DNA from 3 places in the Sinorhizobium garamanticum genome. Region 2 is predicted to be linked to each of the others. Evidence: riboswitches for the same ligand, from Rfam matches in the RefSeq annotation. Region 2 holds a riboswitch; each other region holds the start of a gene.
What was found. Region 2 has a riboswitch for cobalamin ahead of PZN02_RS15280 (DUF1636 family protein). Riboswitches for the same ligand answer to the same signal wherever they lie in the genome.
Positions count from the first base shown of each region.

Region 1: another riboswitch for cobalamin. It lies ahead of PZN02_RS01645 (aromatic ring-hydroxylating oxygenase subunit alpha); the one in region 2 lies ahead of PZN02_RS15280 (DUF1636 family protein).
Region 3: another riboswitch for cobalamin. It lies ahead of bluB (5,6-dimethylbenzimidazole synthase); the one in region 2 lies ahead of PZN02_RS15280 (DUF1636 family protein).

Region 1 covers NZ_CP120373.1:327,654-337,466, reverse strand. The annotation lists gene PZN02_RS01665 (DUF1217 domain-containing protein) at 1-263, shown strand, start outside; gene PZN02_RS01660 (FAD-binding oxidoreductase) at 300-1,736, opposite strand; gene PZN02_RS01655 (L-threonylcarbamoyladenylate synthase) at 1,876-2,853, opposite strand; gene PZN02_RS01650 (DUF6656 family protein) at 3,058-3,657, opposite strand; cobalamin riboswitch at 3,969-4,168, shown strand; gene PZN02_RS01645 (aromatic ring-hydroxylating oxygenase subunit alpha) at 4,276-5,520, shown strand; gene PZN02_RS01640 (FAD-binding oxidoreductase) at 5,523-6,617, shown strand; gene PZN02_RS01635 (glycoside hydrolase family 25 protein) at 6,644-7,708, opposite strand; gene PZN02_RS01630 (BA14K family protein) at 8,022-8,453, shown strand; gene PZN02_RS01625 (transporter) at 8,527-9,516, opposite strand; gene PZN02_RS01620 (acyl-CoA dehydrogenase family protein) at 9,704-9,813, shown strand, end outside.
Region 2 covers NZ_CP120373.1:3,243,621-3,253,433, forward strand. The annotation lists gene PZN02_RS15250 (hypothetical protein) at 1-16, opposite strand, end outside; gene PZN02_RS15255 (hypothetical protein) at 54-353, opposite strand; gene PZN02_RS15260 (hypothetical protein) at 527-817, opposite strand; gene PZN02_RS15265 (SLC13 family permease) at 1,134-2,912, shown strand; gene PZN02_RS15270 (polysaccharide deacetylase family protein) at 2,860-3,834, opposite strand; gene PZN02_RS15275 (LysR family transcriptional regulator) at 3,986-4,867, shown strand; cobalamin riboswitch at 5,068-5,280, shown strand; gene PZN02_RS15280 (DUF1636 family protein) at 5,389-5,799, shown strand; gene PZN02_RS15285 (ABC transporter ATP-binding protein) at 5,816-6,658, shown strand; gene PZN02_RS15290 (ABC transporter substrate-binding protein) at 6,655-7,605, shown strand; gene PZN02_RS15295 (FecCD family ABC transporter permease) at 8,177-9,181, shown strand; partial or broken gene PZN02_RS15300 (RBBP9/YdeN family alpha/beta hydrolase) at 9,237-9,799, opposite strand.
Region 3 covers NZ_CP120373.1:3,452,730-3,462,542, forward strand. The annotation lists gene PZN02_RS16285 (LTA synthase family protein) at 1-191, opposite strand, end outside; gene PZN02_RS16290 (NAD+ synthase) at 459-2,141, shown strand; gene PZN02_RS16295 (TolB family protein) at 2,144-2,968, shown strand; gene PZN02_RS16300 (phytanoyl-CoA dioxygenase family protein) at 3,266-4,459, shown strand; gene PZN02_RS16305 (SDR family oxidoreductase) at 4,526-5,347, shown strand; cobalamin riboswitch at 5,430-5,642, shown strand; gene bluB (5,6-dimethylbenzimidazole synthase) at 5,687-6,373, shown strand; gene PZN02_RS16315 (DUF2865 domain-containing protein) at 6,563-7,624, opposite strand; gene PZN02_RS16320 (acyl-homoserine-lactone synthase) at 7,885-8,529, opposite strand; gene PZN02_RS16325 (helix-turn-helix transcriptional regulator) at 8,683-9,420, opposite strand; gene PZN02_RS16330 (NADP-dependent malic enzyme) at 9,592-9,813, opposite strand, start outside.

The sequences.
Region 1 (9,813 bases), 1.3 Mb from region 2:
TCAGAACCGCCTTCAGCATCCCGCAGGAGATGGCAAGCAGCGACATCGATATTCAAGCCGAATACATCAAGCGTGTGATGAATATCGAGGATCTCCACGATCCCGAGAAGCTCGAAAAACTCTTGCAGCGCTTCACCGCGCTTTATGACGTCGAGAACAACACCGATGTCTCCGCCGCAGCCACCATCCTGTCAGGCAGCAGTGGTTTCGGCATCAGTGCCGACACGCTGATGCAACTGACACAGCTCAGGATGGGCGGTTAGCGGGGGGAGCGCTTTTCTGCCTGCATCCGGAATCGATCACGCAGAGCTTGAGCGCAGCACCTTGTCGGGATTCATGATGCCTGCAGGATCGAAGGCATGCTTGATGCGCTGCATCAGTTCGATCTCGATTGCCGGGCGGATTTCCGCAAGCTCATCGCGCTTCAATTGACCGATGCCGTGCTCCGCCGAGATGGATCCGCCATGCTTCAGCACGATGACGTGGACGATGGCGTTTATCTCACGCCAACGGTCGAGGAAGGCCTGTTTGTCGGCGCCGACCGGCTGGGAAATATTGTAATGGATGTTGCCGTCGCCCATGTGACCGAAGGCGCATATACGGCCCCCGGGTATCGCTCTCATGATGGCGGCATCGGCCTCGGCCATGAAGGCGGGGATGCTCGACACGGGCACCGAAACATCGTGCTTAATGGAGCCGCCTTCCGGTTTCTGTGCCGGCGACATGCTCTCGCGCATGTGCCACAGCGCCTTGCGCTGCGCCTCGCTCGTCGCGATGACGGCGTTTTCGACAAGTCCATCGCTGATGCCCGCCTCGAGCACGCCCTGCATCATGCGCTCTGCACTTTCGGCGGAATCCGAGGTGGAGATATCGATTAACGCGTACCAGGGATGGACCGTTGGCATCGGATCGCGCACGCCGGGAATATGTCCCGTGGTGAATTCGATACCTATTCTCGGCATCAGCTCGAAGCCCGTCAGAGCCGGGCCGCAGAGGCTCGAAGCCCGGTCGAAAAGGGCAAGCGCATCCTCGACGCTGTTAAGGCCGGCAAATGCTACCTGATGGCCAAGCGGCTTCGGGAATAGTTTCAAGACGGCGCCGGTGATGACGCCGAGCGTTCCTTCTGCGCCGATAAAGAGATCTCGAAGATCGTAGCCGGTGTTGTCCTTTTTCAACCGCCGCAATCCGTCCCAGATTTCGCCGGTCGGCAGCACGACCTCCAGCCCCAGGCAGAGCTGGCGCATATTGCCGTAGGCGAGCACGGCCGTGCCGCCGGCATTGGTCGAGAGATTGCCGCCGATCCGGGCGGATCCTTCAGAGCCGAGCGACAGCGGAAAGAGGCGCCCATTATCGTCCGCCGCCTTCTGGATATCGGCAAGGATGCAGCCGGCATCGGCCACGATGATGTTGCCGACGGGATCGATGTCGCGGATGCGGTTCAGCCGCTCGAGCGAAAGAACCATGTCGGCTTTTCCCTCGCGGGGAATCTGGCCGGCCACATGTCCGGTATTGCCGCCCTGCGGGACGATCGCGGTACGCGTTTGGCTTGCCAGGCGCATAATGCGCGAGACTTCATCAACGGAGCCTGGCCTGAGGACGAGCGGCGTGGTGCCGTGATAGAGCCCGCGCGATTCGACGAGATAAGGCGCGGTTTCCGCCGGGCTGCTGAGTGCATGGCCGCTGCCGACGATATCGATGAAAGAGGCGATCAGTTCGGGAGAAAGTATGGTCGTCATGATCGTTCCCTCGTTTTCCTGCGAATTGTTCAGCCTCTAGAGCGGGATGAGGAAAAGTGTGCACGGTTTTCCGCCCGCATCCCGCTCTAACTTATTAGAATCGATCCCGTTTATGATTTTGGGTCGATTGGACGCAAAATCATCGTGATCGAGGCGCTGCCGCCCGCTGCAGGCGATCGATAATTGCTTCCCCGAGACCTTCTTCCGGAACGCGCCCGAAGGCTATCGTCCGAGCGCCGCTTGCATCCGCTCGCTTCATGTAGTCGAAGAGGTTGGCGGCCGCCTCGCGAAGGTTGCCGTGGGGGCTCAGGTCCAGCACGATCGTCGCTTCGCCCTCGCCGGGAAGCGACCTGCCGCCGAAGCGGATCAACGCCTCTCCCGCCCGCACTTCCTCAGCATTCAACCTTACGGCTGCACCCGGCGCGTAATGCGACGCAAGCATGCCGGGCGCCTCGATCGTCGCGCCAGCGTTTTCGGGCCGCACGACCTCGCGCCCGGTCAGTTTCTCGATCTCACCGGCGTCCAACCCGCCGGGCCTGAGGAGCCGCAGCGTGCCGTCTTCAACCTTGATGATCGTCGACTCCAGGCCGATTTCAGCCGGGCCGGCGTCGAGGATGAGTTTCAGCTTGGAGCCGAGGTCGGCTTGCACATGGGCTGCGCTGGTCGGGCTGATCCTGCCGGACGTGTTGGCACTCGGCGCTGCAAGCGGGTGTCCGAAGTGAGCAATCACCTGCCGTGAAAAGCCGTCGGGCATGCGAATGCCAAGCGTGTCGAGGCCGGCCGAAGCAAGTGCATGGACGGTGCTTTCCGGCCGTTGCGGCAGGATAAGAGTTAGAGGCCCCGGCCAGAAGGCCTCCGCAAGCCGGCGCGAGATCGGGTCGAACGTTACGTGCGCCTCGGCCATCGCCATATCCGAGACATGGCAGATCAGCGGATTGAAACGGGGCCGGCCCTTCATCTCGTAAATGCGGCTGATCGCGTCGGGGTTTGTCGCGTCCGCCGCAAGGCCGTAAACCGTCTCCGTCGGGATCGCGACCGGCTCGCCCTGGGAAAGAACGGCGCAGGCTTGCCCGATCGCCCGGTCCGGCTCTGTGCGTGTGTCGATGATTTCGGCCATGGCGGTCCCGTTTGCCCTTTCCGACGCTTCCTTAACGGACGTGCCGGCAAAACAGAACGATTTTCTTCGTCAATGCATGTCGCCCGAACGTGTGCAGCAGTTTTGGGACAACGGCATGCATAAAAGCAAGGACCGCATGTCGCCCAAAGTGTGCAGCGGTTTGGGATGACGACATGCGTAAAAGAGATGCCGACCAAGCTTGGGTCAGAGACTGCGAATGATCTGGCGCAGCGCGTCGTCCCGTGCACCCAGCATCAGGACGTTCTTCAGCGCTACCTTCGGGTCCTGCGTCCGGAAGATCAGGCCGTTGCCCCGTACATTGCGGTTGATGACCATCTGCCCTTCGTCTCCGCCGGGCTCGATGGCCACGGCGAAGTACATACGCGAATAACGCCGCTGTATTCGATCGAAGAAATGGGTCTCGTCACCGAGATCGGAGAAGAAGTTCGCGAAATAGAAGGCCCAGGTGATGTCGTGAGAAGGCTCGAGATGCGTTTTCGCGGCGGTCACATGGCAGTAGCCGAGATGCGGACTGTTCGGCAGCGTGCGGTGAAAGATCATCCTCGGAAACTGGATCGATGCATGGAAAGCGTTGAGCCGCTTGTGGGTGGTCTCTCCGGCCGCCGCCAGTTTCCGCCCCGTGCGCTCGGCGACTTCCTCATGTGTCAGATAGCGCCGCTGCTCGGCTACCCAGTGCCGTCGGCGGTCGATCCGTCCGGTTCGGAGGAACTCCGCATGTGGTGTGGTCCTCGGCGCCGGCAGCGAGGCTCTCGGGGCGGCGTCATAATATCTGAGCTTTGCCATTAGCGTCGGCGCCATCCTGCACGCGAAAAGAAGTGATCCGTCTCGGAATGCTAGCCCCTCACGGTTAACAGATGATTTTTCAAACGCATTCGTCGATGGCGCTCGCTCGGGACGATGTCGCAAAATGGCCGGTCCACTTCGTGCCGGAGATGGCGCTGCCGAAAAAATCGCCAATTGCTTAAATTTTCCACTATCACATTGTTTATAATGAATAATCTTGATGGCTGCTTCGCGATTGAACACGAGAATATCGTGTCGTCTTTCCGGAAGCGGATGTCGTCAATCGGCAAATGGAAAGACACTGCGCGCGCTTAGATATGAACACTCAAGGTGCCGCTCCAGGGAGGGCGGAGAATTGGGAAGCCGGTCAGATCCCGGCGCTGCCCCCGCAACGGTGGTGGAGCGAAAGCCACGGCAAAAGGCCACTGGACGGTGTGTCCGGGAAGGCGCCGGGCGGGTCCCTCTGGGGCCGCTCCAGAGCCCGGAAACCAGCCTTGGGACGAAAATCGACCGTAACTGGTTGCGGCGGGCAGCCGGATCGGAGCCTTTGACGCGCCGGCATCATTGTCGGCGTCGGTTCCTGTCCTGCCTCTCCGAACTGATGAACGAGGACAGGACATGGACATTCAGAACGATATGCTGCGCCGGCTCACAAACCGCCGTGAGGGCTATAGCCTCGACCGGGCCTTCTATACCGACCCGGATTATTACCGGCAAGACCTCGAGCACATCTGGTACAGGGACTGGCTTTTCATCGGCCACGACTGCGAAATTCCGAAAGCCGGGAACTACTTTACCGTTCAGGTCGGCGACTATCCGATCGTTGTCGTCCGCGACCGGCAGGGAACGATCCGGGCGCTCCACAATTCCTGCCGCCACCGCGGCTCGCGCGTCTGCACGCAGCACAAGGGCTCATCGGCCAAGCTCGTCTGTCCCTATCATCAGTGGACCTACGAACTGGACGGCAAGCTGCTTTTCGCGCGGCAGATGCCCGAAGGCTTCGACCCGGCTCAGCACAGCCTGAAGCCTGTCCATTGCGAAACGGTTGGCGGCTACATCTTCATCAGCCTCGCCGACCAGCCGATGGACTTCCAGCCGTTCCGTGAAACGGCCGCAGCCTACCTCGCGCCGCATCGCCTTGGCGAAACCAAGGTCGCCTATGAGAGCACGATCGTCGAAAAGGGCAATTGGAAGCTTGTCTGGGAGAATAACCGCGAGTGCTATCATTGCGCTGCCAACCATCCGGAGCTTTGCCGCACCTACCCGGAAGCCCCGACGGTGACCGGTGTCCAGGGTGCGATGGATGATCCGGAGATCGGCTCCCATTGGGAAAGGTGCGAGGCAGCGGGGCTTCCGAGCACCTTCAGGATTGCGCCGACCGGCCAGTTCCGGATGACGCGGATGCCGCTGATCAACGGGGCTGAGAGCTACACCATGTCCGGACACGCGGCGGTCCGCAAACAGCTTTCCGCGGGCGTCAGCGAGCGCGGGATCGGCACGCTCTTGCTCTTCCATTACCCGACCACCTGGAACCATGTGCTCGGCGATCACGCGATCACCTTCCGCGTGCTGCCGCTCGGGCCGGAACTGACGCAGGTCACCACCAAATGGCTGGTCAGCAAGGATGCCGTCGAAGGTGTCGACTACACCATCGAGGATCTCATCCACGTCTGGACCGAGACCAACGACCAGGATCGCCAGATCGTCGAGGAAAACGCCTTTGGCGTCCGCTCGCCGGCCTATGAGCCAGGCCCGTATTCGGCCGAGCACGAGGGCGGCGTGATGCAGTTCGTCGAATGGTACTGCAACTTCATGCAGAGCCGGCTGCAGGGCGACGTAGCTCCTCTCTCGCGGGTGGCATAACCATGGAAATGGGCTCTTCCTTCCGCCATTTCGATGAGTTGCACCCGTGGATCGATCGGCAGCATATGCTTGAATGCATATCGTCCGTGGTCGAGACCACGGACGTGATGACCTTCACCTTCCGCTCGGACAAACCTGCCTGGTTCCGTTATCTGCCGGGGCAGTTCGTCACGCTGGAACTGCCCGTCGGCGATGAACCGGTGATGCGCACCTACACGCTGTCATCCTCGCCATCCCGTCCGCTCTCGGTTGCCGTTACCGTCAAGGCGCAGCCGGACAGCATCGGCACGCGCTGGATGTTCGACAATCTGAAACCGGGCATGAGGCTGAAGGCGCTCGGGCCGCTCGGGGATTTCAGCTTCGTTCGCCATCCGGGTGAGAAATACTTATTTGTCTCGGCCGGCTCGGGTGTCACGCCGATGATGTCGATGACGCGGTGGATGGCGGACTGCGCGCCCGACACGGACGTCACCTTCATTTCCTGCGCGCGCCGGCCGGAGGATCTCCTGTTTCGCTCCGAACTGGAGGTTCTCGCCCGGCAAATGCGGCGGCTCAATCTCGGGTTTCTCGTCGAAGGTCATGAGGCGCGCCACGGCTGGCACGGGCTGCGTGGTCGCATCGATGCGACGAAATTGCCTCTGCTCGCGCCGGACTTCCTGGAGAGGACGGTGTTTTGCTGCGGGCCTGAACCCTTCATGCGCGGCGTCAGGGAGATGCTGAAGGGCGCCGGCTTCGATATGGTGCGCTATCACGAAGAGAGCTTCCAGCCTGCCGCTGCACCGGCGGCCGAGGAGCTTGCGGTGCGCGCCGGACCCGGCGCCGGGGCCTCGGCGGAGGCGGCGCGGGTAACCTTCACCATGAGCGGCAAGGACGTGACGGTCGTGCCAGGTCAAACCATCCTGCAGGCGGCCCGCGCCAACGGCGTCCGGATCGGCGCTGCCTGCGAGGGCGGCATCTGCGGTACATGCCGGGTGATGAAGGTCGCCGGCGATGTCGAGATGAATCACAATGGCGGCATTCTCGATGACGAGATCGAGGAAGGCTACATCCTTGCCTGTTGCTCGCGGCCGCTCGGCGACGTGCAGATCGAGGCGTAAGGGCCGCGGCTTCCTGGAACGGGGCCTTAGCGCCGCTCCGCCTGGTGGGGCAGGTGTGCTTCGGCTGCTTTTACGGCAATCGAGCCGGTAACGGTCATGTCGACGCCGCTGCCGGACTTGCTTGCGGCCGTCGCGCGGCTGACGAGGAAGGCAGGCCGATCGAGGGAGACAACCGCCTTGGCGCTGGCCGCCGGCGCCGTCCCGCGCGTCGCCGAGGCGACAACGGTCAACACCGGCGGTTTCTCGGGCAGCAGGGCGCCCTGTGCCCAGACGGCCTTTAGCGCGGAGGCCGACATGGCGGCGACGTTGACGTCGATATCGTTAAGCGTGCCGGGCACCCGGTAGGGGCAGCGCCGCTTGCCACAATTGTGCGAAGAGGAGAACTGCCAGAGGGCGTAGCTGTCCCAGTTCCCCATCGGAAAGACCGTGCGGATGTCCGGCTTATAGCGGGCGTACCAGAGCGGAAGACGCGACAACAGCCGGTGCTTGTAACGGTTGGCGGCGATGTATTTCGCGGTGATGTGGTTGGTGTAGAGGATCGGGTAGCGGCCGGTGCGGGCCCTGATATGCCCGGCGAAGATGGCGGCGTCCTCCAGCGACATGAATTTTTCCGGATCGATCCCCTCGAGGTCGAGGACCATCACCTCGTCGTCACGGGGATCGGCATAGTCGAGGAAATGGTTGGCCTGATCGACAGGATTTCCGGGCCGGGCCAGATGATAGGCGCCCCAGAGCAGCCCGTGCGAGCGGGCGATCATTCGGCGCGTCTGGTAGAGTTCGCGGCTGACGGCGTACTTGCGCCACATCGTCTTGCAATGGGCGACCGTATCGCCGCCATGATCTCCGGTGCAGGAAAAACTTTCGGGCAGGCCGTCGGAGGCTTTCGCGATGAAGCCGACGATGCGCTTGTCCTTCAGCATCGCTTCCCAGTCGATGCTGTTCAATTCATAGGCATCGACGATGATGGCGTTCTGCCGCTGCTTCCAGGGTTCGAGATCACGCGCGTGAACATGCACCGCCGCGAAGGTCAGGCCCATAAGGGCCGCCAGGCGCAAGATCATCCCCCAGATCGAGAGTCCCCGCTTTTCCATTCTCTGAGATTGCCGACATTAGCGTTAAAAGGTCGTAAATCTCAGCCCCCTGTCGATCCTGCGCGAGACGATCGCTCCTGTACACCGACCTCCAGCAGAAGCGTCATGCGCAAGTTCGGCTTTGGATTGTGGCCGATCTGACCGGCAAAATCCTTGCCGAGGCGGTTTTCATCCCGCCATCCGTCCACTAAGTGTTGCGATGGCGAGGTGCAATCGCCGGCTGCATGTTCCAAAAAGAGGGAAAAAACCCGGTACTTATGCGTCCTCCGCCGTTGATTTCTGGCTTTCGGTCATGGAGGAAACCATGAAGACAATGACTGGGAAGTGGCTCTCGGCGGCGTTCGCCGCCTTGTTGCTGGCGACGTCCGCCGCACCGTCGCAGGCTTTCACACCCACGCCTCCAAAAATCGAAGCTGAGAGCGAAGTCACCGACGTCCAATACCGGCCGCGCGGATATTATCGCTACGGCGACCGTTATTATTACAACGGCTACCGCGGCTATCGTTACTATCGCCCTGGCTATCGCTATTACGATGGCTGGTGGTACCCAAGGGGAGCCTTCGGCACTGGCGTGATTATCGGCGGACCGATCGTCCGTCCACCGGTCGCCCGTCCGCCGGTTGTTCGCTATGGCAACAGGCACGTCGAATGGTGCTATGCCCGTTATCGCTCTTACAGGGCTTATGACAATACCTATCAGCCCTATGGCGGCTCGCGGCGGCAGTGCTATTCGCCCTACAGCTGAGGCGACCTGACTTAAAAGCCGGATGACGAAGGCCGCAGAGTTGCGGCCTTTCCACTGCGAACACCGCTGTGTCCTACAGAATGCCGATCCGGCGGAGAATGAGCCAGGCAAGGCCCATGGAGAAGGCGATGATCAACGCCGCGTAGAGCGTGCCGCTTCCATCGGCGAAGGGCAGGGCTCCCGTGTTCATGCCGAAGAAACCGGTCACCAGCGTCGGCGGCAGAAGGAACGCCGTCATCAGCGACAGAATATAAAGATGCCGATTGGTCTCCGAGGAAATCTTGCTGTCGATTTCCTCGTGCAGAAGCCTCGCGCGTTCCTGGAGTGCGAAGACATCCCGGTCTACCGCCTCCAGTCGATCGGAAAGCCTCTCGGACGCGTCGATGAAACCCGGCGGCACCTCGTCCTCCTCCGATGCCCCGGCCCGCCGCAAGAGGGCGAGAATGGTCCGCAGATGCCGATGCAGTCGCACCACAGTCCTGCGCAGCGGTGCCAGCCCTGGTTGCTGCCTATGGCCAGCCTCTCCGTAGACATGATCCTCGATGACATTCAACTCTTCGGTCAGTTCCAGGACGAGTGTGATCAACGTTCTCTGGAACTCGACAACCAGCATTTCGAAGAGGTCGATCGGCCGGTTGCATTTGGCGCTTTTCTCGACGGCCGCCTTCACGCGGTCGAGGCTGCGCAGCGGGTGCAGCCGCGTCGTGATGATGATCTTGTCGCTGACCGCGAAATGCAGCCAGCCGATCGTCTTGGTGACCGCGTCGAACGTGCGCTCGAAGTCCACCAGCGTTCCATGGACAACGTCCTCGGAAACGGTGATCGCAGCCTGTGTGTCGTGACTGGTCAGCGTGGCGATCGCGGCCTGCGGCAGTTTGCTGATGCGTTCGATCAACGTGGGCGTGCGCGCATCGCTGAGCGCCAGGTGCAGCCAGACCCAACCGTCGCCTGCCGAGAGGCTCTCTACCGAGGCGTCGGCTGCGATGCGCTGGCATCGGCTTTCCCCCGGTATGAAGCGGTAGGCCCAGACAAGGCCCGGTATCTCGGGAGAAATCAGGTTCATCGCAGCGCCTTGCCGAGGGCAATCCGGACTCGGCTTCTAATCGCCCTCGATGACAGTTTTGTTACAATCCTACGCAGTTCGAACCGACTGCAATTGACGTTGACGTTTACGTAAAAATAAATAGTGTCGGTTTGAACAGGACGCGCAGCGTGGTCGACAATGGCAATGGCTGCACGGGGAGGATATCATGTACAAGGCACCCGTCGACGAGATCGCATTCACACTGAAGCACGTGGCCGGCATGGCCGAGGCGTTGGACGCCGGTGTTTTTGGTGAGCTTGGTGAGGATTTGGTCGA
Region 2 (9,813 bases):
GAGAAGCAAGTTTCATCGTGCGGTCCTCGGTGTTGCCTTGTCCGTACCGAACATCAACGGTCCATGTCGCCGAAGATTTCGTAGTCGATGCGGCGGCCGACGAGCCGCAGCGAGCGGTCCGGTTCGATCACATAGGTTTCGTAGACCCGGTGGCCGAAATTGTCGAAGAACTGATGTGGCACAATGCTCCCGACCGGCGCCTTGGTCAGCTTGGTGCGCGGCTGGCCACCATAGGTAATGCTGCCGGGAATGGGCTCGAGGTAGCGCCCATAGCCGACCGACGGCGGCCGGCTGGTGGTCGTGCAAGCGCTAAGCAGAACGGCAGCAAAGAGGGCGGGCAAGGCATGCTTCATGGCGATCCTCTCAATCACAATACTTCTACAGCGCCGCGCGTCTAATCAGACGCGCAAAGGTCGCTGTAGAGCTTTGAGTTTCTGCATGATTTTGTCCGTAAATCGATTCCGATTTAAGGAATCATGCAGTAGACACGGCGCGGAGAAACCGCGCGCGGTTTTCCTCTTCCCTCTTACCGGTCGGTCAAAAGGTCATAATCGATGCGGCGGCTTATCAGCCGCAGGGAACGGTCGGGCTCGATGACGTAGGTTTCGGAGACCTGGCGACCGAATTTGTCGCGGAACCGGTGCGGCACGATGCTGCCGACAGGGGCCTTGGTGAGCCGCGTGCGCGGCTGGCCGCCATAGGTGATGCTGCCCGGAATCGGCTCGAGATTGCGCGAGTAGCCCACCGACGGCGGGGCGGTGGAGGCGCAGGTGGCGAGCAGGAGACCCGCGCAAATCGCGGGCAGGGCGGTCTTCATGGTTGTTTTTTCCTTGGCTCCGGCGATTGCGTCCTCTCCGTTGCGCGAAGGGCCGTTGATACACGTTAAACTGGCTGCGGCATCATATTCCTTCTTCAACAACGATCAAAGGAACCAACGAGTTTCGGTTGAGTTTCTTGTGATCCACGGCGCTGCGACATGAATCTGTCGGTATTTCAGTTGCATTCGATAGACGCTTTGGAGGATGTAGTGGATCGGACTCGTCGCTGCGTGTTTTTATTCCTTTAATCAGTTTCGATTTGAGGAAAAATGCAGTAGAGGCCTCGTACGATCCGCGTTGCTTCAGGTACTGCTCATGACCGCCGAACAGTCGCTTTCGTTTCTCGTCATCGGCGCCATGATGGCCTTTTTCATCTGGGACCGCTTCCGCTACGATATCATCGCCTGTTCGGCGCTGATGCTCTCGGTCGCGGTCGGCATCGTGCCATTCGACCATGCCTTCGACGGCTTCAGCGACGATATCGTCATCATCGTCGGCAGCGCGCTGATCGTCAGCGCCGGTGTCGCCCGCTCCGGCGTCGTCGATGCGGCAATCCAGCGCTTCCTGCCGGACCTTAAGTCGGTAAGGGCGCAGCTTGCGCTTCTCGTCGTCACCGTCACGGTGCTTTCCGCCTTCATCAAGAATATCGGGGCGCTGGCGATCATGATCCCGGTCGCGTTCCAGTTCGCCCGGCGGTCGAATGTCCAGCCCTCGGTCTTCCTGATGCCGATGGCCTTCGGCTCGCTGATCGGCGGGCTGATGACCCAGGTCGGCACCTCGCCCAATGTCGTCGTGTCGAGGATGCGGCAGGACTTGACCGGCGAGAGCTTCACCATGTTCGACTTCACCCCGGTCGGCGCGTCTGTGGCGCTGGTCGGCGCGGTGTTCCTGCTTTTCGCCTATCGGCTGGTGCCGGAGCGCAAGAGCCAGCAGGTTTCCGTCAACCAGGCGATCGAGATCACCGACTATACCTCCGAGGCGGTCGTCGTGCCCGGTTCGCCGATGATCGGCAAGCCGCTCGGCAATCTCGTCAAGCTCGGTGACGGCGGCGCGGTTGTCATCGCCATCTTCCGCCGCGGCACGCACCTGGCGCCGCTGCCGGACGCTATTATCGAGGCGGACGATATCCTGCTGCTCGAAGGCGGGCCGGCGGCACTCGACCGCATCGTCTCCCAGGCGAAGCTCAGGATTCCCGGCGACCGTCTGCCCGCATCCAACAACGGCAAGGCGCCGGCCGATATCGAGGCGATCGAGGCGGTGATCGCCAGCGGCTCGCCGCTCATCGGCATGTCGGCGCAGCGGCTTGCGCTCTTCAACAATCACAACATCAACCTGCTTGCCGTCAGCCGCCAGGGCGAACGGCTGAAGCAGCGGCTCGGCAGTATCCGGCTGCAGGCCGGCGACATCGTCGTGCTGCAGGGGACGCGGCGCGACCTGCCGCCCTTCCTGCAAGATTTCGGCTGCCTGCCGCTCGCCCAGCGGGAAATCCTGCTCGGCACCATCCGCCGCGCCACTGTGCCGCTCATCGTGCTGGCCGCCGCCATGGGGGCGACGGCGGTCGGCGTCGTGCCGGTGCCGGTTGCCTTCTTCGCGGCGGCGCTCGCCATGGTCATCTTCCGCGTCATCCCGCTGCGCGACGTCTACCGTGCGGTCGACGGGCCGATCCTCGTAATGCTCGCGGCGCTGATTCCGGTCAGCGACACCTTGCGCACCACCGGCGGCTCCGACCTGATCGCCGGCTGGCTGAGCGGCATCGCCGCTGACCTGCCGCCGGGCGGCGCCCTGGCGCTCATCCTCATCGCCGCGATGGCGGTCACGCCCTTCCTCAACAATGCCGCTACGGTGCTCGTCATGGCGCCGATCGCCGCGAGCTTTGCCGCCGCGCTCGGCTACAAGCCGGATGCCTTCCTGATGGCGGTGGCGATCGGCGCGGGCTCGGATTTCCTCACCCCGATCGGCCATCAGTGCAACACGCTGGTCATGGGACCGGGCGGCTACCGCTTCAGCGACTATCCGCGCCTCGGCCTGCCGCTCTCCGCCGTCATCGTGCTCGTTGCCGTGCCGATGCTGATGTGGGTCTGGCCGCTGCACTAGCATATTGACGGTCGACAGGGGCCGTCTCTTGGTCCAGATAGTTCCTGTTGTACCAGTCGGCGATTTCGCCACCGGTCGCGAGCCACACTTCGCGACGCGAAGTGATATGGGCCAGCGCGCTCGCGAAATGCTTGCTGCGGTGGGGATGGCCTATCAGGAAGGGATGCAGGCAGATCGCCATGACCCGGCCCGTATTCGCGCCGTCCTCGTAGAGGACGTCGAACTGGTCGCGCATCGTTTGCGCAAAAGCCTCGCCGCTCTGGCCCTGTTCGAGAAAGGCGGCAAAGTCGTTGATCTCGACCGAATAGGGCAGCGACAGCATGGAGCCGTTCTTCACCCGCATCGGGTAGGGCTGCTCGTCATTGACCCAGTTGGCGACATATTCGATGCCGGCTTCGGCGAGGAGGTCGAGCGAGCGGTGCGATTCCGTAAGACCGGGGCTCAACCAGCCGCGTGGCTTCTTTCCGGTGCGTCGCTCGATCGTTTCGATCACCGTTCTGATGATCTGGCGCTCCTCTTCCTCTGGCTGGCCATTGATCATCGTCGAGTTGTTGGTGCCGTGACCCATCCATTCCCAGCCAAGCGCCTTGCCGGCCTCGATGATGCGCGGATAGTGGTCGCAGACGTCGGAATTGAGCGCCACGGTACCCTTGACCCCATATTTCTCCATCACCTCCATCAGCCGCCAGATGCCAACACGGGCGCCGAAATCGCGCCACGAATAATTCAGCACGTCGGGCACGAAGCCGGCGGTCAGCTGCGTGATGGAACTCGAGGGCCGGTCGAACAGGAAGTGCTCGACATTGGGCACGACCCAGACCGCAACCCTTGCGCCGCCGGGCCAGTTGAGCGGCGGACGATCGATGATGGCGGAATAGTCGAACCGGTTGTGGTGCTGTGGTGCTGTTGAAATCTGGGACATGGTCCTCTCCTTCAGTGAAATCATGGACGGCAAGGAGGCTCCGAAAGGCCGGCCTGCCGCGTTCGTTGAAGGTAAGCCACTCGATGTAGCCGAAAAATGCGCTACAATTCCGAGCACATCGGGCAATAATGTCCGAAATGGGGTTTGGTAGATGGACAGTCTCGGATCGCTCAACGCTTTCGTCCAGGCCGCGGACGCCCGCAGCTTCACGCTTGCCGGGCAGCAATTGGGCGTATCGTCCTCGGCGATCGGCAAGGCGGTGGCACGGCTGGAGGAACGGCTCGGCGTGCGCCTCCTCCATCGCTCGACCCGCTCGATTACGCTGACGCCGGAAGGGGCGCTATTTCTCGAACGCTGCCGGCGCATCTTCTCGGAGGTCGAGGCGGCGGAACAGGAGATTGCCCAGACGCAGGGCGCGCCACGCGGCAAGCTGCGTGTCAGCATGCCGCTCATCGGTATGCTGATGATGCCGGCGCTTTCGGCCTTCATGCGCGCCTACCCCGAGATCGAGCTCGACCTCGATTTCAGCGACAGGCTCGTCGACGTGATCGACGAAGGTTTTGACGCCGTGGTGCGCGCCGGGGAGGTCAGCGACTCGCGGCTGATGATCCGCTCGCTCGGCACCTTTCGCCTCATGCTCGTCGGCTCGCCCGATTATTTCGCGCGAAGGGGCGTGCCGCGTACACCGGAAGACCTGAAATCCCATGCCTGCCTGCAGCATCGCTACGCGACCAGCGGCAAGCTCGAACGCTGGCCGCTCAAGCGCGGGGAGAGCGACATCGACCTGCCGACGACGGCGGTCGTCAACACGATCGAGCCGCTGATCTATATGGCAGAGCAGGGGCTCGGCATCGCCTGCTTGCCGGATGTCGGGATCCGCCGCCAGCTTGGTGACGGCACGCTCGTCAGCGTGCTCGACGACCACGTCGAACATTCCGGTCCATTTCGCATCCTCTGGCCTTCCAGCCGCTACCTCTCACCCAAACTTCGGGTCTTTGTGGATTTCATGGCGGAGAACCTGTTTTCGGTGTGAGGCAGGTGCTTGTTCCACGCTGTCAGGCGTCTCCGCCGCCCAAGGACTTTGGTGCGGGAGCGCAATAACCGCTCGCGCTGACGTTCTCGTCTTGCGAGACGTAATGTTATTTAGTAACAAGAGCGGCCACTGCGAGACACCCACCCATGTTGATATCTCCTTGCTTACCTCATCCGCCGGTTGCCTCACGCCGCGATTCATGTCACCAAGGGCGTGATGGTGCTGCTTTCGTGATCCGGAAGCGGCTGAAAAGGGAACACGGTGAGGACGACCCAGGAGGGGCCGAAACCGTGGCTGCCCCCGCAACTGTGAGCGGAAAGCGCATTCACACCATGTCACTGGCGAAAAGCCGGGAAGACGTGAATGCGCGGCGACCCGCGAGCCAGGAGACCTGCCATCGAACCGATCAACCACAACGGACGGGGTGTTCCGATGGAAAAGAACTGGCTTCTGCTTGGCGGGCAACCGTCTCCTTGCATCTTCGCCATTTTCTCTCCGGCCCAGCCCGGCGGAGACAAGCCATGGCGAATTCAGACTTCCGACAACACAAGATAACCCTCTGCACCGATTGCCGCTTCACCGGTGGGCCATGCCGGCCCGGCGCCGAGCTGCTCGCGCAGTTGAACCGCAGCGTTTCCGCGCTCGGCCGGCCGCTCGATGGGAATTTCTCGATCGCCGGTACTGTCGCGATGGCGGCCTGCACCCGGCCATGCACCATCGCCTTCCAGGCGACCGGCAAGGCGACCTATCTTTTCGGTGACATCTCGCCGGACGAAGACATCGACGATCTCGTCAGCTTCGCCGCCGCCTGTGCCGAAGGGAAGGCGTTTGACGCTTCTCCGCATCACGCTTTGGATCTCAACGGCAAGAGCCTTGCGCGCATACCGGCGGCGCTCCTCGTCTCCGAGGAGACCGCGGGGCGGCTGCAATGAGCGCGGGGAGGGTATCATGAGCTGCCTCGAAACAGGCGCGGCCCTCCGCGTCGAAAAGCTGGAATGGGGGCCGCGCGTCGGCCTTCGGCTTGTTCGCAATATCGGCTTTTCGATCGCGCCGGGCAGCCGGCTCGCGATCATCGGCCCGAACGGCGCCGGCAAGACCTCGCTCTTGCGCTGCCTCTATCGGGCGGTCGAGCCGACGGCCGGGCGTATCGAGATCGACGGCGTGAACCTCTGGGCGATGAGTGCGCGCGAAGCGGCAAGGACGATTGCGGTTGTCTTGCAGGAAATGCCGGGCGATTTCCCCTTCAGCGTCCGTGACGTCGTGATGATGGGGCGGATCCCGCGTCGTGAGGGGATCAGCGGCTGGAGCGATGGCGACCGCGAGCGGGTCGCGCATGCGCTCGAACATCTCGACCTTACCCATCTCGCACGCCGCCAGTTCGCCACGCTTTCGGGCGGCGAGAAGCAGCGGGTGCTGATTGCCCGGGCGCTTGCCCAGGAACCGAGGATCATCATCCTCGACGAGCCGACCAACCACATCGACGTCCGCCACCAGCTCGAAATCCTCGATCTGTTGCAGACGCTGAAGCTGACGATCGTCACGACGCTGCACGATATCAACCTCGCTGCCGAGTTCGCGACCGATGTGGCGATCCTGACGGAGGGGCGGCTTGCGGCCTTCGGCCCGCCGGAGATGGTGCTGAAGCCCGCGGCGCTCTCTGCCGCCTTCGGCGTTCATGCCACCGCGCATGCCGATGCCGCGGGCCGTGTTTCCCGCTTTTCCTTCACACTCTCGCGGCCCGACGCAATGCCCGCCGCGCGATCCTCCCGTTCCACAGGAGCCATCCGATGAAGAGATTTCTTTTTGCCGCCGGCGCGCTTGTCCTTGCCGCAGCCCCCGCGCTTGCCCATCCCGTGACCGTCAAGAGCTGCAACCGCGAGGTCACCTTCGATGCCGCGCCCAAGCGTGCGATCTCCAACGACGTCAATCTGACGGAGATGATGCTGGCCTTGAAGCTGCAGGATCGCATGGTCGGCTACACCGGCGTTTCCGGCTGGAAGACGCTGGACGAGCGCCTGCGCGAGGGCGTCAAAGAGCTGCCCGAACTCGCCGAAAAATATCCGACGAAGGAGGTGCTGCTGAATGCCGACGCCGATTTCTACTTTGCCGGCTGGAACTACGGCATGAAGGTCGGCGGCGAGGTGACCCCGGAAACACTCACGCCCTTCGGCATCAAGGTCTACGAGCTGACCGAGAGCTGCATCCACATCATGGCGAAGGGCAAGCCGACGATGGAGGATATGTTCATCGACCTCCTGAACCTCGGCCGCATCTTCGGCGTCGAGGACAGGGCGGAAGGGCTGGTCGCGGGCTACCGCGCTGAGCTTGCCGAGATCACTGCCAGGATCAAGGGCGCCGAGCGGCGGCCGGCAAGTGTCTTCGTCTATGATTCCGGCGAGGAAAAGCCCTTCACCTCCGGGCGCTACGGCATCCCGACCGCGATGATCGAGGCGGCTGGCGGCGTCAACATCATGGACGACGTCGAGAAGAGCTGGACGGAGATCTCCTGGGAGCCGGTGATCGACCGCAATCCGGAAGTGGTGGTCATCGTCAATTACGGCGAGGTGACCGCCAATGAGAAGATCGCCTTCATGAAGAGCAACCCGGCCTTCAAGAACGTGGACGCTGTGAAGAACGACCGTTTCGTCGTGCTCGACTATGTCGAGGCGACGCCAGGCCCGCGCAACTTCGAGGCGATCCATCGGCTGGCGAAGAGTTTTCATGCCGAGGCGATGTGAGGGGCCGTGGCGTCGAGGTTTGACGAGCAGCCACATCATCAAGTCAGTAGTTTTGCGGCGCACAGCCGCCCGGCCAAGTCAGTTGAGTTGTATGCGCGCTGCCCAAAATCCGCCTCCCACCAAGTCACAAGTCAGTTGGTTGGGTGCGGCCACCACACCCACCTCATCCATGTGCTTGTCAGAGGGATCCAGCTACGGTGCGTCGGCACCGTGAATGACTCGCATTGGGGTTTTCAAAGGGAGCATCAGCGCCGCGGCACAGGAAGTGGATTGGCTGGACCGTGCGAAGGCAAAAGCGCTGCTGTCGTGGCGTCAAGCGGAGTTGCCCGCGCCGCCGACGCGGCGCTGCTGGGTTCCTGTGAGAAGCACAGGATGCACACCTGCCCGCACCGCGACGCTGCCGAACACAGCCGCGACCGGGAGGTGCGAGATAAGGCGCCTCCCCTCACGCAATGCATCTTCACATGCATGAAGAAGGTTCTGCAACTCTATGATTTCTAACGATTCGATGATGGCGCGTCCGCATCGGCATATCCCTAAAAACCGAGAAACCGGAAAGTTCCAACCCCACGTGAAAACCGCACTGTTCATCCTCGCGGCGCTGCTCCTGCTCTGCCTGACCGTCACCGCCGGCGTTTCGCTCGGCTCGGCGCCGATTCCGGTCGCGACCGTCTGGTCGATCATTGCCGCGAAGATTGTGCCGGGCAGCGTCGAGGTCCTGTGGTCGGCCGGCCGCGAAAGCATCGTGTGGGACGTGCGCCTGCCGCGCGTGGCGCTTGCCGGGCTCGTGGGCGCCGGGCTTGCGGTCACCGGCGCGGTGCTGCAATCGGTGACGCGCAACCCGCTTGCCGACCCGCATCTCCTCGGCGTCTCGGCTGGCGGGGCGCTCGGCGCGATCGTCGCGCTGCTCCACACCGGCCTTATCCTCGGTCTCGCGACGGTGCCGCTGTTCGCCTTCGCCGGCGCGCTCGGCGCCACGGCGCTGGTGGCGCTCGTCACCCGCGTGATCGGCACCGGTGCCGATCGCCTCGTGCTTTCCGGCGTCGCCGTCGCCTTCACGCTGACGGCGGCCGGCAACCTGCTGATCTTCCTTGGCGATCCGCGCGCCGTACACACAGTGATTTTCTGGATGCTCGGCGGCCTCGGCCTCGCGCAATGGCCGCATCTCGTCTATCCGGCGCTGGCACTCGCCGTCTCACTCGGCTGGCTCACAGTTCGGGCGCGAGAGATCAACGCGCTCGCCATGGGCGACGAGACGGCGATGACGCTCGGCATTCCGGTGCGCCGCTTCCGCCTGATGCTCTTCGTCATCACCGCGCTTCTCACCGGCGTCATGGTGGCTTTCTCCGGCGCGATCGGCTTCGTGGGGCTGATGATCCCGCATTTTGTCCGTCTTTTCGCCGGCAGCGACAATGTCCGCGTCATTCCGCTTTCGGCCTTTGCCGGCGCGCTTACGCTGATCGTTGCCGACCTCGTCGCCCGCGTCGTCATGGCGCCCGAGGACATGCCGCTCGGCGTCGTCACCGGCCTTGCCGGCGGCCTCGCTTTCGTCGCCATCCTCAAGCGACGGGGGTGAGGTACGTTTCCAACGTCATGTGCCATCGCGGGACACGGCGCTGGAAACTCCGTTATCAGGCGCGGTCTCGGCGCTCCGTCATCTTCGCGCATCCGGCGGCAAACGACGTGAGCAGGTTCAAACCCTCCGGCCAGTCACCCAGTCCGCTTTCGCCATTGATGTGGCCGCGCGCGCCGATTTCAACGAGGCGGCTTTGCCATTGGCGGGCGCGGAGGCGGGCGTAGTCGAGGGGGCCGTAGGGGTCGTCGGCGCTGGCGACGATGAGGGAGGGAAACGAAGCGCTTCCGTCGGTGGGTTCGCGAAGCCCTTGGCCTCGTTCGGAAAGGCGGCGGCCTGTGGATCCGGCACTGCGACGAGGAACGCGCCGGCGACGGGAAGAGCGGAAGCCTGCTGCCAGTGTGCGACGAGGAGGCAGGCGAGGCTGTGCGCCACGAGGACGGGAGGCGCGGGCGCCGCGGCGACAGAGCGCTCCAGCGCGGAAATCCAGTCGGTGAGGTCCGGCTCGTCCCAATTCGTCGGCCGGAACCGCTGCATTCGCGGATCTTGTTCCTCCCAGAGTGTCTGCCAGTGGGCCTCGCCGGAGCCGCCGATCCCTGGCAGGATGATGATGCTCGTCATGATTTCTCCTATGG
Region 3 (9,813 bases), 210 kb from region 2:
AAATAGGCGATGGTTTCGCCAAAGGACTGGCGCACGATCAGTTCGACTGCGAATACGAGCGCGGCAGCAATAAAGAGAGAGAAGAACGCGCTGCGCGTGCCGGCCAGCGCCTTGGCGTTTCTGACGGAGGACCCAGACCTGTCGATGACGGTCTGGGAGCGTCTCGCGGCGGCTGAATCGATACTGGCCAACGGCGTCTCCAATTTCATAAATCTTTCGTCCAACTGTCATACGACTGTCATCTTGAACAGGGGATGAATGGCTAAACCAGCTGGGATGGGTGCAAGTTCCACGTGCGTGAAAAGATCGTTGCCGCGCCGTGTAAAGGGCGGGAAATGCAGAATTTTTTGGAATCTTTGATTTGTTCGCGATTGGCGGTGGGTTTTTTATCGCGGTATGCGGTAAGAACAGGGCGTATGTCAGAAGTACTCGCTGAGACAAGACCACAGGCCCCGCTCATGACTGCACAGAAAGCCGCTCCCTCAACGCTACGGATTGCCGTGGCCCAGCTCAATCCGACCGTCGGCGACATCGCCGGCAATCTGGCGAAGGCGCGCGAGGCGCGCGCGGACGCGGCGCGCCAGGGCGCCGATTTGCTCCTGTTCACCGAACTCTTCATTTCCGGTTATCCGCCGGAAGATCTCGTTCTGAAACCGGCATTTCTGAAGGCCTGCCTGCAGGCTGTCGAGAGATTCGCCGCCGATACGGCTGATGGAGGCCCGGGCGTCGTCATCGGCTTTCCGCGTCAGGCCGGCGCTCTCCGTCACAATTCGATCGCGGTCCTGGACGGGGGCAAGATCATTGCGATCCGCGACAAGGTGGACCTGCCGAACTACGGCGAGTTCGACGAGAAGCGGGTGTTCGATGCAGGAGGAATGCCCGGTCCCGTCAACTTTCGCGGCGTGCGTATCGGCATACCGATCTGCGAGGACATCTGGGGTGATCTCGGCGTCTGCGAAACACTCAAGGAAAGCGGCGCCGAAATCCTGCTTTCCCCGAACGGTTCACCCTATTACCGCGGCAAGGTTGATGTCCGCCATCAGGTCGTCCTGAAGCAAGTGATCGAGACGGGCCTGCCGATGATCTATGCAAATCAGCTCGGCGGTCAGGACGAACTGGTCTTCGACGGTGCAAGCTTCGCCTTCAACGCGGACAAGTCGCTCGCCTTCCAGATGAGCCAGTTCGAGGAAGCTGTCGCAATCTCCGAATGGCGGCGAGGCGAGGAGGGTTGGACCGCGGAGAACGGGCTCAATTCACGCATACCGGAAAGCGACGAGGCCGATTACCGCGCCTGCATGCTCGGACTCAGGGACTACGTCAACAAGAACGGCTTCAAGAATGTTGTGCTCGGCCTTTCGGGCGGCATCGACTCGGCGATTTGCACAGCGCTCGCCGTCGACGCGCTTGGCGAGGAACGAGTGCGCACCGTCATGTTGCCGTACCGATACACCTCGCAGGAGTCGCTGAAGGACGCCGAGGCCTGCGCCAAGGCGCTCGGATGCCGCTACGACATCGTTGCGATCGAAGAGCCGGTCGAGGGCTTCCTGAGTGCGCTCTCCGACGCGTTCGAGGGCACCGAATCCGGCATCACCGAGGAAAACGTCCAGAGCCGTACGCGCGGGACGATCCTGATGGCGATCTCCAACAAGTTCGGTTCGATGGTGGTAACGACCGGCAACAAGTCCGAAATGTCGGTCGGCTACGCCACGCTCTACGGCGACATGAACGGCGGCTTCAACCCGATCAAGGATCTCTACAAGATGCAGGTCTATGCGCTTTCGCGCTGGCGCAACGGCGCGGTGCCGCCGGGCGCGCTCGGGCCTTCCGGGGAAGTCATTCCACAGAACATCATCGACAAGGCGCCGTCCGCCGAACTTCGGCCGAACCAGACCGATCAGGACTCGCTGCCGCCCTATCCGGTGCTCGACGACATTCTCGAGTGCCTGGTGGAAAAGGAGATGAGCACGGAGGAAATCGTCGCCCGCGGACATGACGAACCAACCGTCCATCGCGTCGAGCATCTGCTCTACATCGCCGAATACAAGCGCCGCCAGTCGGCTCCTGGCGTGAAGATCACCAAGAAGAACTTCGGTCGCGACCGGCGCTATCCGATTACAAATCGCTTCCGTGACAGGGGGTAGTTATGCGCAGCTCGGTGGAGATCTTCGACGTCGGCAGCGGCGAGACGCGTATAGTCTGGCAGACGGAGCGGTTGGTCGAGGCGCCGAATTGGTCGCCGGATGGACGCTATCTGGTCATCAACGGCGACGGCCGGCTTTATCGTCTTGCGCTCGACGGTTCCGAACCGATTGAGATCGACACCGGCTTTGCCCGTCAGTGCAACAACGACCACGGCATTTCCCCGGATGGCCAAACGCTCGTCATCAGCGACAAAAGCGAATTCGGCAAGTCGGCGATTTATGTCCTGCCGATCGGGGGCGGTGTGCCCCGTTTGGTAACGCCTAATCTGCCGTCCTACTGGCACGGCTGGTCGCCGGACGGGCGGACACTTGCCTATTGCGGTATCCGCGATCAGGTCTTCGACATCTACACGATCCCGGTCGATGGCGGCGAGGAGCGCCGCCTGACCCACGGCGAAGGGCGCAATGACGGGCCGGATTGGTCGCCGGACGGACATTGGATCTATTTCAGTTCGAGCCGCACCGGCCGGATGCAGATCTGGCGGATTCGCCCAGACGGAAGCGATGTGCAACGCATCACCGACAGCCCCTATGGCGACTGGTTTCCGCATCCCTCGCCAGATGGCCGGCACTTGCTGGTGCTCTCCTATGACGGCGATGTCTTCGATCACCCGCGCGACCTTGACGTCAGGCTTCGCCTGATGGATCCGGAAGGCGGCAATGCGCGGGTGCTGTTCGAGCTCTTCGGCGGGCAGGGGACGATGAATGTCCCGAACTGGTCGCCGACGGCCGAGGCATTTGCGTTCGTGCGATATAAGCCTGAGTGACTCCTTCGCAGCGTGGACGCCGCCTAGCTGCGGCGTCAGCCAGCCGGCAGTTTGTAAGGCGTGATCACTTCGACCGCGGAAAGGCGTTGGCTTCCGGAGCCAGCGATTGCTTCTTCTTCGCATAATGGTGCGAAATGCCGTATGCAAGTGCGGTCGAGTTGATGGAAGGCGGCAAGCACGCAGCTCTCTACAGCGCCGCGCCTCTTGTCAAAGGACGCTGTGGCACTTTGAATTGCTGCATGTTTTATCCTTAAATCGGCTGCAATCTAAGGAAGTATGCAGTAGGAGGAGAAGCCGATGAAGACCGACAACACGGCGAGGAGGCGTATCGGACGCGTTTGGCTGACGGAGGATTCCTGCAACATCGAGGCGTTCCGCGCAGAGGTCGAACGCCGCACCAATCCGGCCGACTATCCGCATGCGGCCGATTGCCAGAAGAACGTCCTGTTCTATGACAGCGCCAGCCTCGTCGCCGATTGCAGGACGGATGACGGCCGGCGCGCGGCGCTGGCGGAGATTTGCGAGGTCCTGGCCGAAGGACCGGGCGTCGCGGTATTCAAGCGCGCCTTCGCCGATACGAGCGTTATCGACGAGGCAAGCCTAATCTTCGACGAGATCATCGAGGAGCAACACCGCACAAACAGCGGCGGCGGCGACCATTTCGCCAAGCCCGGCGCCAACGACCGCATCTGGAATTCACTGGAGAAACATTGCCTGCGCTCTCCTGAAAATTTCGCGGCCTACTACGCCAACGCGGTCGTCGCGCTCGTCAGCGAAGCATGGCTCGGGCCGAGCTACCAGATGACGGCGCAGGTCAACCGCGTCAATTCGGGCGGCGCGGCACAGTCGGCGCACCGGGACTATCACCTCGGCTTCCAGACATCGGCGATCATCGAGCAATATCCGGCACATGTGCACAAGCTCTCGCCAGTCCTGACGCTGCAAGGCGCCGTTGCCCATTGCGACATGCCGCTCGAAAGCGGGCCGACCTTGTTCCTGCCCTACAGCCAGAGCTATGTGCCGGGCTATCTCGCGCTGAACAGGCCGGAGTTCAAAGCATATTTCGACGAGAATCACGTTCAGCTTCCGCTGGAGAGGGGCGATGCGGTGTTTTTCAACCCGGCGCTCTTCCATGCGGCCGGCACCAATCGCTCAAAAGACATAAAGCGCGTCGCAAATCTCCTCCAGGTCTCTTCCGCCTTTGGACGCGCGATGGAAACGGTCGATCGAGAGCGAATGTGCGCGGTGCTCTATCCGGCGCTGAAGGCCCTTGCCGCGGACGGAAGGCTCTCGGCCGGCGAGATTGCCAACGCGATTGCTTGCTGCGCCGAAGGCTATTCGTTCCCGACCAATCTCGATCGCGACCCGCCGCTCGGCGGCCTGGCGCCGAAGACGCAGGCACAACTGATGCATGCAGCGCTAGCGGCCGATTGGGAGACCAAAGCCTTCGTGGAAGCACTGGCCGCGCAGGCGGAGAAAAAGAGAAGCTGAGTAACGCCACGATGCTCCCGACGCTTCGAATGCGGGGGCTTGAAACCGCAATAAAGGAGGAGATTCATGAGCAGGAATTATGGCCGTCTCGATGGCAAGATCGCTATCGTGACAGGCGGCACGCAAGGGCTCGGCGCGACGGTCGCGGCGCTCTTTGCCGAACGGGGCGCGACCGGCATCGTCATCTGCGGGCGCAACGCCGCCAAGGGCGAGGCAAAAGCAGCCGAGATCGGCAAGGCGACCGGCACCAAGGTGGTTTACGTGGCGGCCGATCTCGAGCGGGTCGAGGATGCCCGCAAGGTTGTTGCGGCTTGTGACAGTGAATTCGGCCGGGTGGACGCGCTGGTCAATGCCGCGGCCATCACCGACCGCGGCACGATCCTCGACACCACGCCGGAACTCTTCGACCGCATGTTCGCGGTCAACGTGCGCGCGCCCTTCTTCCTGATGCAGGAAGCGGTGAAGGTAATGCGGCGCGAGAAGACTGAGGGCACGATCGTCAATATCGGCTCGATGTCGGCCAAAGCGGGACAGCCCTTCATTGCCGCCTATTGCGCGTCGAAGGGCGCCCTGGAGACGCTGACCAAGAACACGGCCTATGCGCTTCTGCGCAATCGCATCCGCGTCAACGGCCTCAACATCGGCTGGATGGCGTCGGAAGGAGAGGATCGGATCCAGCGCGAATATCATGACGCGCCGGCGGACTGGCTCGAAAAGGCGGCGGCCGACCAGCCTTTCGGCCGCCTTGTCGATCCGGCCGAAGTCGGACGCGCCTGCGCCTATCTCTCCTCGGCGGAATCCGGCCTGATGACCGGTTCGGTGATCTGCTTCGACCAATCGATCTGGGGCGCCTATGACGGCTCCCCGCATCCGGCGGCGCCACTCTGACGCGGCGGCGGTTCTCCATGCCGTGCGAAGGCTTGGGGCAAGGCGAGCCGTTCGGCTCGTCTTGCCTTTCGCCGGTGGCTGTGCCCATATGCGGCCGTCAGGTGCCCGCCACGGCGGGAGAATCGGGAAGCCGGTGCAAGTCCGGAACGTGCCCAACGCTGTGATGGGGACGGTAGCGCGAAGAGAAATTCTGAGTTTCACTCAGAACATTGCCACTGAATCTTCAAGTGATTTGGGAAGGCTGCGCGACCGGATGAACCAGAGTCAGAAGACCGGCCTGGCGAGATAGACCGGCCCCGCGCGGACGGCGGGAGGTTGTGCATTGTTGGGGATCGAACGATGCTGCCTGACCCGAGCGGCTGCCTGACGGCGGCCGGAGCCTTTTCGCCGGACGAGCGTGCCGCCGTCTACCGCGCCATTGAAACACGCCGCGACGTGCGTGACGAATTCCTTCCCGATCCGCTGCCGGACGATCTCATCACCCGTCTGCTTGGTGCCGCCCACCAGGCGCCGTCGGTCGGCTTCATGCAGCCCTGGAACTTCGTGCTCGTCCGTCAGAAGGAGACGCGAGAGAAGGTCTGGAGGGCGTTCCAGCGCGCCAACGAGGAGGCGGCGCTGATGTTCTCTGGCGAGAAACAGGCGCAATACCGCTCGCTGAAACTTGAAGGTATTCACAAGGCACCGCTCAGCATCTGCGTCACCTGCGATCGCACGCGCGGTGGAGCGGTCGTGCTCGGACGGACGCACAATCCGCAGATGGATGTCTATTCGACCGTCTGTGCGGTCCAGAACCTCTGGCTCGCCGCACGCGCCGAAGGTGTCGGCGTCGGCTGGGTCAGCATTTTCCACGAGCAGGAGATCAAGTCGATCCTCGGCATACCCGAGCACATCGAAATCGTCGCCTGGCTCTGCCTTGGTTTCGTCGATCGGCTCTATCAGCAGCCGGAACTCGCAGTAAAGGGATGGCGTCAGCGCCTGCCGCTCGAGGACCTTGTCTTCGAGGAATCGTGGGGCGACCAGAAATGATGAATCGCCTCAATTCAGATGGAAGATCTGTACTGCCTACTGCATGTTTCCTTAAATCGTAGCTGATTTAAGGATAAAAACACGCAGCAATTCAAAGTGCTACAGCGTCCTTTGCGCGTCTGATAAGACGCGCGGCTGTAGAGAGCATGCGGGCAGGTCGGTAGCGCGATATTTCTGTGGCAGATGGCCTCAATTGTCCTGGATCGGCTGGTAGCCCGGGCCGAGCGGATGCTTCAGGTCGATCGCGCTTTTCTCTTGCGGCAGGAATGCCGGGCCGACGACACGAACCTTGCTTTTCGCGGGGTCGTAGGGCCTCTCCCGCACGGGCTTTGCTTGTGCTGATTCCGCAGCCGGCTTCCGGTCGCCATTGATCGTGATGACCGACGGTTCGCTTCCTGTCGTCGCCTTGCCGGCATTTTGGTTGACAGCACCATTCGGGATCCGGCAGCCGCAAACCCCTGGCGTACCGACCCCGCGCGCCCGGTAGGCAAATGCCGTAGGCAGCTCGGTATAGGGCCTTCCGGTCAAGGCCGAGACCATCTGGTCGCTCTCTTCCGTGGCGAGGACGTGGTAGTAGAGTTCCGTCTGCGCATCAGGGCAACGTGCCTGACAAAGCTCGGCGTCCCGCGCGAAATCCGCCGGGGTCGCATTTGACGAGATCGGGAAAAAGGCCCCGTCGCAGGTGCGCACGCACATTGTCCTGAGGCTGCCCATGGGCTCCTCGTGCAGCAACGGAAAGTCCTGCATCTCGGTGTCGTCACTCAGCAACGGATAATCTTCGCTGTCCGGCGGAAGATCCCTGAGGATATTGCGATGGAGCTCGGGATCATCGACCGCCACGCTGGCGAACTCGTCCTGCTCGTCGACTGGATCCGGGAACTCGTTGGCCTCGTCATAGCAGCCGTTCAGTTCCAAGGCCGCGAGAATGCGCCGGCGCGTGTCACCCGTGTCGACCGATATCAACGAGCGGCGGTGCGCCTTGAGCCTTTGAAGGTTATCCTCCATGCGGGCGATGGTCTCATCCAGTGCCGCGCATGCCCCGTCGTTGTCGCCACCAATGACGACCACACTACCGGTGCTGCACTCCATCCGGCGTCGCTCGTTCTTCGCCCGACGGAGCTCGATGTTCTGGCGGGAGACGGCACCGGTGAAATCGCGCAGATTGGCCGTCGGGGTTACGACCGTAGAAAGATCGGTCAGCCGTGCATTCAGGCGTTCACAAACGGTCGAGGCCGACGCGCCGCCAGCCATCGCCAGCAGCGCCGGGAGCAAGGCGACCGCCGCACATCTGAGCTTCCGGGACACGAAACTCCGGGACACTGGCGCTTGTCTCTTCTGCTTTGGCGCGCGATCCCTTCTTCGAGGACATTCACGACCGCCAACTCCTGTTTCTCCCACATCATAGGGCCTTGACGTAACAGCGCAACGTCAAGGCGAAGTTTTGGGTTAACATGGCAAACAGCAAGCGACGGAAGGGCCCGGGCCGCGAACGCGGCCCGGGCAAGAAAGCGTCAAGCCGCCCGTGCTGTTTCGAGCGACATCGGGCGCTCGAGCACGGTGCCCTCGATCGCGGCGACCTGCTTCATCGTTTCGAGCAGCTCTCTGGTCACTTCCCACGCCACGGCCACGGCGAAGACGGAGCCTATCCGGTGCGGGTCGCCAATGCGTTCCCCGGGGCAACCCATCCGACGGAACATCCTTTCCAGGAAGACGTCGGTGACCGTGACGATATGGCTGATGCCGGAGGCAAGGCCGAGCTCGCCGACGCCACACATGAGTTCCGCAGCGGCCACCGTCACCTGATTAGACGAGCGATCCTGCGAAATATCCGGGTCGATGCAGAAGCGGCTCGATTCCCACACGGAGGCGCTGCGGATCTCGGGGTTGTCGCCAAGCAGGATCGGAAACGTGTCGTCCAGCATATTCGGCCCGAGGGTCGGCAAAAGCCGCAGCGATCCGCGCAACTTTCCGGTATCCGGCGAGTACGACATCACATAGAGGGGGTTCGCCTTGTCGTAGTGGTCGATTTCCCACTCGCCGTCCGTCTTCACGTCCCATTTGAGGAAGTCATGGAACACGCGCTTGCGCAGCCGGAACATTTCGTCGATGGCCCGCGGGTGCTGTCCGCGAGCGTTGCCGTTCAGAATCCTGATCATCTTTCGCTCCATCGTTTTTGCGCGATGGGCAGATGCTGTCAGGCTCAACTGACACATGTAACTGTCTATAGTGACAGTTTAAAAGCAGATTTTTTCCTACTAAATTTGCGGGGCTTTTTTCAGCGGGGCGACGGTAATGGTTAATTTGACCCGTCAGATGGTGGGGATCAGGGCGTGGCGAACCGCCTGCGCCACGGCTTGCGTATTGGAGACGACATTCAACTTGCGACGCGCATTGGTCATGAAGAAGCGCACGGTACGCTCGGAGATGCCGAGAATCGTGGCGATCTCCCAATAGCTCTTGCCGGCCGCCGACCAGGTCAGTACCTCGGTTTCGCGGCCCGTCAGCCGCATGTCGCGCTCATCGATCGCGCCGGCCATGGCCGCATGTTCCAACATCGATGCGTGGAAGAGGTTGGCGGCCAACTGGAAGTCACGCAGATGGCAGCGCCGGTAGATGGACCATTCTGCAGGCGACATATTGGCGTTGATGGCAAGAAGCGCCATGCGTCCGGCGGGTGATGGAAGCGGCAGCGCGACGCCTTCGGTCGAAAGCCCGATTTCCTCCGCGGCATGAAAGAGCGGTTCGCACTCCGGAAAGCGACGGCGTGCGGTCGTCCATTCGACAGGTCTCACGCCACCGAGCGCAAGCCGCAGGATGGGATCAATGCGGTAGAGGCCTTTTGAGACATAGATTTCGGCGGCATAGGCGCCGAACGTGTGGTGCAGACGGCAGACCTTCAGGCCGTCGGCAAGGGGTTCCGCTTCCAGGTACAGCAGATGCGCAATCTTGAACGTGCGGCGCATCAACGCGAAGAATTGCTCGGGTTCGGCGCAGCCCCCGTACTCCACAATGTCCAATAGATCGAGGACAGCCTGTTGATCCGTCATGCCCAACACCGAATCTTGCCCCTAGATAAGCATGGTAATGGGGGCATGCTTTGTCTAGTGCAATATTTCGTAAACGCTGCAAACTATTGCCCATTCTAAATTCATGGTTGAATTTTGATCGGGTAAACGTCAGGGGCCGCCCGGTCGGCGGCCCTAACGAGTGTCTGTTCGTTAGACAGGATGGCTTGCCTCCACGACCGCAAGAGCGGCCATGTTGACCACGCCGCGGGATGTGACCGACGGCGAAAGAATATGCGCGGGCAGGGCGGAGCCCAGCAGGATCGGCCCGACATGCAGGCTGTCCGTCATGGTCTTGACCACACCGAGCGTGATGTTGGCTGCATCCAGATTGGGGAATACGAGCAGGTTGGCTTCGCCGTTCAGCGCGCTATC